DNA from 2 places in the Pseudarthrobacter sp. NIBRBAC000502770 genome. Region 2 is predicted to be linked to the other one. Evidence: riboswitches for the same ligand, from Rfam matches in the RefSeq annotation. Region 2 holds a riboswitch; the other holds the start of a gene.
What was found. Region 2 has a riboswitch for S-adenosylmethionine ahead of NIBR502770_RS20710 (cobalamin-independent methionine synthase II family protein). Riboswitches for the same ligand answer to the same signal wherever they lie in the genome.
Positions count from the first base shown of each region.

Region 1: another riboswitch for S-adenosylmethionine. It lies ahead of NIBR502770_RS04065 (homoserine O-acetyltransferase); the one in region 2 lies ahead of NIBR502770_RS20710 (cobalamin-independent methionine synthase II family protein).

Region 1 covers NZ_CP041198.1:825,259-829,830, reverse strand. Annotated here, with positions in the region: gene NIBR502770_RS04075 (zinc-binding dehydrogenase) at 1-354, opposite strand, end outside; gene NIBR502770_RS04070 (MFS transporter) at 359-1,741, opposite strand; gene NIBR502770_RS04065 (homoserine O-acetyltransferase) at 1,923-3,038, opposite strand; SAM riboswitch class IV at 3,051-3,166, opposite strand; gene NIBR502770_RS04060 (bifunctional o-acetylhomoserine/o-acetylserine sulfhydrylase) at 3,269-4,572, opposite strand, start outside.
Region 2 covers NZ_CP041198.1:4,341,278-4,345,849, reverse strand. Annotated here, with positions in the region: gene NIBR502770_RS20715 (M14 family zinc carboxypeptidase) at 1-1,035, opposite strand, end outside; SAM riboswitch class I at 1,264-1,369, shown strand; gene NIBR502770_RS20710 (cobalamin-independent methionine synthase II family protein) at 1,383-2,591, shown strand; gene NIBR502770_RS20705 (uracil-DNA glycosylase) at 2,792-3,421, shown strand; gene NIBR502770_RS20700 (DUF3151 domain-containing protein) at 3,496-3,918, opposite strand; gene fbaA (class II fructose-bisphosphate aldolase) at 3,919-4,572, opposite strand, start outside.

The DNA.
Region 1 (4,572 bases), 890 kb from region 2:
GCAGAGCGCGGGCCTGCCTGCCAGGCAGGCCCGGCACTGGCCGCAGCTGGGAACGAACACCAAAACCACATGGTCACCCACGGACACGTCGGAGACGCCGTCTCCTACGGACACCACCCGCCCCACGGCCTCGTGTCCCAGTGCCATGGGAAGGGGCCGGACGCGGGAACCGTCCACCACTGACAGATCCGAATGGCACAGGCTCGAGTAGGTGATGGAAACTCCAAGTTCACCGGTGCGCGGCTCCGGCTGGTCCAGTTCCTGCACCAGCAGCGGCCGCGACTCGGCATAGCTTTGCTTTAACCCTGCGGCGGCCGGGGCGGGAACGGTGGAGTAGAGGACGGCGGCTTTCATGGGCCTACTTCTTGCTGGCAGCGAGCAGGTCTGCCGTGCCCTTGGCGTCGGCAGCGTCAACATCGTGCAGCGAGATGCCCCGGGTTTCCTTCAGGAAGAAGACCGCGACGGCGGTGATGGCACAGGCGATGAGCAGGTACACCGCTACCGGGACGGAGGACTTGTAGGTGCCCAGGAGCGAGGCAGCGATGATCGGGGCCAGGGAACCCGCCACGATGGACGTCACCTGGTACCCCAGGGAGACGCCGGAGTAGCGCATCCGGGTGGGGAACATTTCCGCCATGATGGCTGGCTGCCCGGCATACATGAAGGCGTGGAACACCAGGCCGATCATGATCGCCGCCAGGATGACGAAGTCGTTCTTCGTGTCCATCATGGGGAAGGCGAAGAAGCCCCAGGTGGCACCCATGACGGCGCCGGCCATGTAGACGGGCTTGCGGCCGAAGCGGTCCGACAACTTGCCCACCATGGGGACCACCGAGAAGTGGACGGCATGGGCAACAAGCAGCAGCAGGAGGATCCGCGTGGTGTCGGCCTGGACAACGGTCTTTAGGTACGTGATGGAGAACGTGACCACCAGGTAATACAGGATGTTCTCCGCAAAGCGCAGGCCCATGGCAGTGAAGACGCCGCGCGGGTACCGCCGGAACACCTCAGCCACGCCGTAGCCCTTGTGGCCGGCGTCCACTTCTTTACGGGCCTCCAGGAAGATGGGGGCGTCGTTGACCTTGGTGCGGATGTAGTAGCCGATCAGGACGATCACGGCGGAGAGCCAGAACGCCACGCGCCAGCCCCAGCCCAGGAACGCGTCCTGGGTCAGTGTGGAGGACAGGACGAACAATACGGCCGTGGCCAGGAGGTTGCCCAGCGGCACCGCCGACTGCGGCCAGCTGGCCCAGAAGCCGCGGGACTTGCTGGGGCTGTGCTCTGCGACGAGGAGGACCGCGCCGCCCCACTCCCCGCCCACGGCGAAGCCCTGGGCGAACCGGAGGAAAACCAGAAGCGCAGGCGCCCAGTAGCCGATCTGCCCAAAGGTGGGCAGGCAGCCCATGAGGAAGGTGGAGACGCCCACCACGATGATGCTCAGCTGCAGCAGCTGCTTGCGGCCGAACTTGTCGCCGAAGTGGCCAAAGACGATGCCGCCGATGGGGCGTGCGACAAAACCGACGGCATAGGTGAGGAAGGCGGCGATGATGCCGTCCAGTTCGGTGCCGGCGTTGGGAAAGAAGGCCTTCCCGAACACCAGGGTGGCGGCCGATGCGTAGAGGAAGAATTCATACCACTCCACGACCGTGCCGGCCATGGACGCCGTCACCACTTTCTTCAGGCCTGAGGCCTTGACGTCGGTTTCCTCTGTACGCCTTGCGGCGGAGCTTTCCGTACTCATGCGAACTCCTTCGGCGTCGTCGTCGACGCCACGGGGACCAGTCGATGGGGCCCGGGGTGTGATGCACACCACGGACACCGGATTCGATTGAGTATGGTCTGCCCGCGGTGCAACCTCAACGCCAAATAGTGCAGAAGGCATCTGCAGGAATGCACATTGCCGGCCGTCCTCCCGGCGGCGGCTACGCCAGGAAGCTGCTCCGGAGCTGGCTGCCCAGCTGTCCAATTTCGGTCAGGAACCCGTCGTGCCCGATCGGCGCCCGGATGAGGTGGACATCCACGTCCCCGGGCAGGGCCTGGGCAAGCTCGTGGGACTGCGATGGGAAATAGAGCCGGTCGGAGTCGACGGCGGCCACAAAGAACCGTGCCGTGGATGCGGCAAGGGTTTCGGCCAAGGTTCCCCGTCCCCGGCAGACGTCGTGGCTCATCAGCGCTTCGGTCAGGGCAATATAGCTGTTGGCGTCAAAGCGCTTCACCAGCTTGTTGCCCTGGTGGTCCAGGTAGCTTTCCACCTGGTAGCGGCCGCGGGAGGCCAGGACTTCCCCCCGCAGTGGCGATTCCGGCGCCTGGGGTTCCCGTCCGAAACGGCCTTCCAGCTCGGTGGCGGACCGGTAGGTGATGTGGGCGATCCTGCGGGCGAGGGCCAGTCCCTCTTCCGGACTCCGGCCGCCGTAGTAGTCCCCGCCGTTGAAGTTGGGATCCTGCCTGATGGCCAGGGTCTGCGCCTGGGCGAAGGCAATCTGTTCGGCAGTACTGGCGGCTCCGACGGAGATCACGGCGCAGCGCTGCACCCTGTCCGGGTACGTCACAGCCCATTCCAGGGCCCGTGCACCGCCCATGGAGCCGCCCAGGACGGCGAACCAGCTCTTGATGCCCAGCTGGTCCGCCAGCCGGGCCTCGGCAACAGTACTGTCGCGCAGCGTGACCAGGGGAAACCTGGAGCCCCAGGGCTTCCCATCAGGCGCGGGCGACGACGGCCCGGTGGACCCGTAGCAGCCGCCCACGATGTTGATGGACACCACGAAGAAACGGTCCGTGTCCACGGGGGCTCCAGGGCCGGCCAGCTGCTCCCACCAACCTTCTTCGTCGGTGTCGCCGCGGGTCACGTGGGTGCTGCCGGTCAGTGCGTGCTCGATCAGGATGGCGTTGCTGGCGTCCGCGTTGAGCGTGCCCCAGGTTTCGTAGGCCAGGGTGACGTCCGGGAGGTAGCCTCCGGCTTCGAGTTCCAGTCCCCCGATGGAGGCGTAACGGACAATTCCGTGTTCAGGGATGGCGGTTCGGGCGACGGTAACCGTCATGGCAAGACCTCTTCTACGCGCTTGCCCGCCGTCGTCTGACCGGCAGGCCAGGTCCTCACCCGGGGCACCCCACCGCGGATGGAGGGTTGCCGGCCAGCAAGCCGGGGCTGTCACTGGCACTCATGACCTGGTTCGAGTGTACGAAACACCCCCCGCTCCAGGCCAAGAGTATGACTGGTTGTGACTTCCCGGCTTGCCGGCCGGCACGTGCTGCGCCCTCGCGGTTGGGTCTAGGCGCCGGTGCCCTTGGCGGCCCGGAAGCCTGCCTCCAGGTCAGCCAGGATGTCGTCGATGTGCTCCAAACCGACGGAAAGCCGGACCAGGCCCGGGTGAACGCCGGCCACAACCTGCTGCTCCGGCGAAAGCTGGCTGTGCGTGGTCGACGCCGGGTGGATGACCAGGGAGCGCACGTCGCCGATGTTGGCCACGTGGGAGTGCAGCTCGAGTGCGTCGACGAAGCGCTTGCCGGCTTCCGCGCCGCCGGCCAGGTTGAAGGCGACCACGGCGCCCGTTCCCTTTGGCCCGTACTTGCGGCCACGCTCGTACCAGGGGCTGGACGGCAGCCCCGCGTAGGCGACGGATTCGACGTCGTCCCTTGCCTCCAGCCAGCGCGCAACCTCCGTGGCGTTCGCAACGTGGCGCTCCACCCGCAGGCTCAAGGTCTCCAGGCCTTGGGAAATCAGGAACGCGTTGAAGGGCGAGACCGCGGAGCCAAGGTCGCGCAGCAACTGCACCCGGGCCTTGAGGATGTAGGAGAGGTTGGCGCCGAGCGCGCCGCCTTCGCCGAGGTCGCGTGCGTAGACCAGGCCGTTATAGGTGGGGTCCGGGGTGTTGAAGCCGGGGTACCGTTCCGGGTCCTTGCCGAAATCGAACCTGCCGGAATCGACGATGACGCCGGCGATGGCCGAGCCATGGCCGCCCAGGTATTTGGTGGCCGAGTGGATGACGATGTCCGCGCCCCACTCCAATGGGCGGATCAGGTAGGGGGTTGAAAGGGTGTTGTCCACGATCAGGGGCACGCCGGCCTGGTGCGCCACTTCGGAGATGCCCTCAATATCAAGGACGTCCTGGCGCGGGTTGGACACCACTTCACCGAAGAAGAGCTTGGTATTGGGCTGCACGGCGTCGCGCCACTGGTCCAGGTTGTCAGGATCAGCCACGAAGGTCACCGAGATGCCGAACTTCTTCAACGTGTGGGCGAACAGGTTGTAGGTTCCGCCGTAAAGACTGGGGCTGGCCACTATATGGTCGCCTGCCTCGGCGATGTTCAGCACTGCGAACGTCTCCGCGGCCTGGCCGGAGCTCAGCAGCAATGCCGCCAGGCCGCCTTCAAGGCTTGCGATCCGTTGCTCGACGGCGTCCTGGGTGGGATTGCCGATGCGGGTGTAGATGGGTGCAAGTTCGGCCAGGGCGAAGCGGTTGGCCGCGCTCTCGGCACTGGGGAACACGAAGGACGTGGTCTGGTAGATGGGAAGGGCGCGGGCTCCGGTGGCGCTGTCAGGCTCCTGGCCGGCATGGATCTGGCGGGTTTCGA
Region 2 (4,572 bases):
GGACGTCTGTTCGGCGAGTGTGTTCCAGAAGGAGGTGTCGGCGTCGGCAATGGACCCGTCCGCGATGGCTGCGGCCGTGGAGGTCAGCGTGGTGACAGTCTGCTTGATCAGGTAGCCGTTGCTGCGCTGCCCGAGAGCATAGCCGTCCAGGTAGTGGTCCGACATGCCGCGCATCTCGAAGAGCAGGGTGGCGATGCCGTACTCCACGGAGATGCCGTTTCGGCTGATGGTTTCGGCGCTGCCGCCCTGGTACTTGCCCAGGTGTCCCCAGCCGGTGGAGTCGACGTTGTTGAAGACCACGGCGCCAAGCTGCTTTGATTTTTCGACGACGGCGGGGTCGGCGTTGGGGGTGGTGGGGTACAGGATGGAGCCGGATACCAGCTTGCCGTCACGCTCGGCCCGGGTGCCCTGGTGGTGCAGGTCGATCATGTAGTCGATCCGGTACTTGCGCATGACGTTGTTGTGCAGCGCCTGGGTCTCCGGCTGGACCTTGGCCACATGGTCGCGGTTCAGGTCCACGCCCTCGGCGTTGTAGCGGGTGAGGTTGCGGTCCCCCTTGGCAAGGTAGTTTTCCAGGGAGAAGTTCACGTCCCCCATGGCCCCGTCCGCATTGAGCATGGGCACCACCAGAATGTTCACGCCTTTGAGGATGTCAGCGGATTTACCGGCCCCCAGGTGCTTGATGAACTCCATGGCGCCCTCGGTGGTGAGCTGCTCGTTGCCGTGCTGCTGGGTCAGGTACAGAATGGTGGGCTTGGCGGGGTCCGAAATGTACTTGACCAGGTGGATGTCGCGCCCCTTGACCGTTTGCCCGATGACCTCCAGCTCCATTGCCGGCTGGCGGGCGTCCTGGTCCTTCAGGAACGAGACCATCTGTTCGTACGTGGCGAGCTTGGAGGTGGTGATCTGGCCGTTGCCGTCGTAATTGGGGCCTTCGCCCACAGCGTGTGCCAGCGGGGCGGGACCCGCGACGACGGCCAGCGCCAGGGCTCCGGAGGCGGCGAGGGTCCTGAAATTTGCCAGGGATTTCTTCACAGTGCGTTACCTCTTTCGAGTGCATCGGGGCGCCACCGGCCAGCTCCGTTGCGGCGGTGGCATGTGACCTCAGCCAACCAAGCTTAACGAAACCTGTCAACAAGCTGGACAAAGTCTGTAAGTATGCTGCTGCCCGCCGGGCAAGGGCAGGGAAGCAGCCGGGCAGCGGGCCGCGACATAAAGCGGCACGGACTTGCCCCAAGGTGGGTCTCTCGATTTAGTGAGAGTGAACCATCCGGAGCGGCCGAGAGACCTGGCTCGATGACGCCGCAGCAACCACGGTCCAGCAGGATTCCTGCCGGACCGAAGGTGCTACTGCCAGGACCGATGGAAAGGAAGATTCCAGCATGCCCCTGAACACCGACCACATCCGCGTCACCCACGCCGGATCGTTGCCCCGCACCCCGGAACTCATCGCGGCCAATGCCGCCAAGGAAACCGACGGCGTCACCCCTGAATTCCTGGACCTCCTGGAAACCTCCGTGGTGGACGTGGTCCGGCGCCAGAAGGACCTCGGGATCGACATTCCCAACGACGGCGAATACGGGCACACGATGGCCAACTCCGTGGACTATGGCGCCTGGTGGAACTACTCCTTCGCACGGCTGGGCGGCCTGGAGCCAACCAATGTGGACCGCTGGGCCGATGCCCAGGTGCACCGCTCCTCCCCCGGCAACATTGTCCTGACCTCCTTCCCCGACAGGCGCGACCGGCAGGCGTTCAACGAGGCCTACAACGACCCGTCCTCGGGCATCCTGTCCCACCGCAAGAGCGTGACCCAGCCCAAGATCGCCGGACCCCTGACCTACACGGGCCAGGACCTGGTGGCATCGGACATCAAGAACCTGAAGACCGGCCTCGCCGCCGCCGGGTTGTCGGACGGCTTCGTGGCATCCCTCTCTCCCGGCTCGTGCGCCCGCGTGGCCAACGAGTACTACAAGTCCGATGAGGAACTTGTCTACGCCTGTGCCGATGCCATGCGGGAGGAATACAAGGCCATCGTCGACGCCGGCCTCACCGTGCAGCTCGACGATCCGTCCCTGGCCGAGAGCTGGGACCAGATCAATCCCGAGCCCAGCCTGGAGGACTACCTGAAGTTCATCCAGCTGCGCGTCGAGGCCACCAACTGGGCCCTCCGGGACCTGCCCCAGGAACAGATCCGGCTGCATGTCTGCTGGGGTTCCTGGCACGGCCCGCACACCACGGACATCCCTTTCGCCGACATCATCGGCTCGGTGCTGCAGGTCAACGCGGGCGCATACTCCTTCGAGGCAGCCAACGTCCGCCACGAACACGAATGGCGTGTATGGGAGGACACCAAGCTCCCCGAGGGCAAGGTCATCATCCCGGGCGTCGTGTCGCATGCCACCAACGTGGTGGAACACCCCGACCTGGTGGCTGACCGCATTGTCCGCTTTGCCGACGTCGTGGGCCGCGAAAATGTCATTGCCTCCACCGACTGCGGCCTGGGCGGCAGGGTGCACCCACAGATCGCCTTCGCCAAGCTGGAGGCCCTCGGCGAGGGTGCTCGCCGCGCCACCAACCGCCTCTGGTAGTCCGTCGTACCGCTGCGCCGGCTGTGCCTTCCATCACCGGAAGGGGCGGCCGGCGTTTCGTTTCCCCGGGCTTGGTAAACTGGCAGAGGCCGACCAGGAATCGGCCCACCCCAACTAACCGCCGTTGATGATCCGCGCCGCCGCGCGCCCATTTTCACCGGTGGAAGCAATATCAATCCCCGCAGGAGAACCAGCACTTCATGACAGCCCTGGCCCCAGAAACATTCCACGAACAGCTCATGAGCCGCCGCTACGAACCCAGCGTTGCCGCCGTCAATGGACTGTGTGATTCCCTGCAGGAGGCCAAGCCCGGAACCGTGGTGCCCTATGTGGACCCGATGCACGACGTTGAGGAATGCCGCATCATCAGCCTGTTCTCCAACATCGGCGAGGCGGACCCGTCCGGGTTCATCACTGCCGGGGACCAGGACGCCGCGACCCGAATGCTGGGGCTCCAGTGGAAGCTGGGGTTGCGCCCCGAGTTCGTGATGCCGTGGAACGTCCACCCCTGGCACGTCCCCGGCGAAGTCAACGGCAAGTTCACTCCGGACCAGATCCAGGCCGGCCTGAAGCCGCTGCTGAAGTTCCTCGCCCTGGTCCCCCGCGCCTCCGTGATCGTTGCGCACGGCACTGAAGCCAACCGCCTGGCTAACCTCCTGCTGAAGACGGAGGTGCCCCTGCTCTGGCGCCGCGGCCTGAAGACCTACAAGGTCCGGTCGCTGAGCGGCCGCGCCTTCGCCGGTTCCCCGGCGCGCCAGGAGGAATACCTCGAGGACATGCGCGCGGCCTACGCCGATGCCATGGCCCGCACAGGCATCGCCAAGCCATAAACGAACGAACGACCACGGGTGGTTTCCTTTCCAGGAAAGGTAACCACCCGTCGTCGCGCTTTAATCCAAGCTTGCTACTTCGCCTCGATGGCTGCCTTCGCTGTGGGGTCCGAGTCGTTGAGGAACTTTTCGATCCGCTCCGGCTCGTCGGCCTCGCCGATGGCGGAGGACGCCCGGCCCAGGGAGTAGAGGGCACGCAGGAATCCACGGTTCGGCTCGTGCTCCCACGGGATGGGGCCTACGCCGCGCCACCCGTTGCGGCGAAGCGCGTCCAGTCCGCGGTGGTAGCCCACCCGGGCGTAGGCGTAGGAGTCGATGGTGCGCCCCTCGGCCCACGCTTCCTCAGCCAGGATCGCCCACAAGAGTGAGGACGTGGGGTGCCTTTCCACCAGGTCCAGGGCCTCGTGCCCGGCCTCCAGCTGCCCGTTCACCTCGGTTTCGGCAGGCAGGAGCGTGGGCTCCGGCCCCATCAGGTTGCGGCGGAACTCGTCCGACATCTAGAAGGTCTTTCCGGCCGAACCGAGCTGCTTGGTGGCTTCCACCACGCGGGCTGCCAGGCCGGCTTCGGCGGAGGCGCCCCAGACGCGGGGGTCGTAGGTCTTCTTGTTGCCCACTTCGCCGTCGACCTTCAGGACGCCGTCGTAGTTCTTGAACATGTGGTCCGCTACCGGACGCGTGTAGGCGTACTGGGTGTCGGTGTCGATGTTCATCTTGATCACGCCGTAGGAAACGGCGTCGGCGATTTCCTGGTCGGAGGAGCCGGAGCCGCCGTGGAACACGAGGTCGAACGGATTGTCCTTGCCGATCTTGGCACCCACCTGGGCCTGGATGTCCTTGAGGATCTCCGGGCGCAGCTTGACGCCGCCGGGCTTGTAGACGCCGTGCACGTTGCCGAAGGTCAGGGCGGTGATGTAGCGGCCGTTTTCGCCGGCGCCCAGGGCGTCGATGGTGGCGAGGGCGTCCTCGACCGTGGTGTAGAGCTTGTCGTTGATGGCGTTCTCGACGCCGTCTTCCTCGCCGCCGACGGTGCCGATCTCCACCTCGAGGATCATCTTGGCTGCGGCGGTGCGGGCCAGCAGGTCGCGGGCGATCTTCAGGTTCTCCTGCAGGGTCTCGGCGGAACCGTCCCACATGTGCGAGTTGAAGAGCGG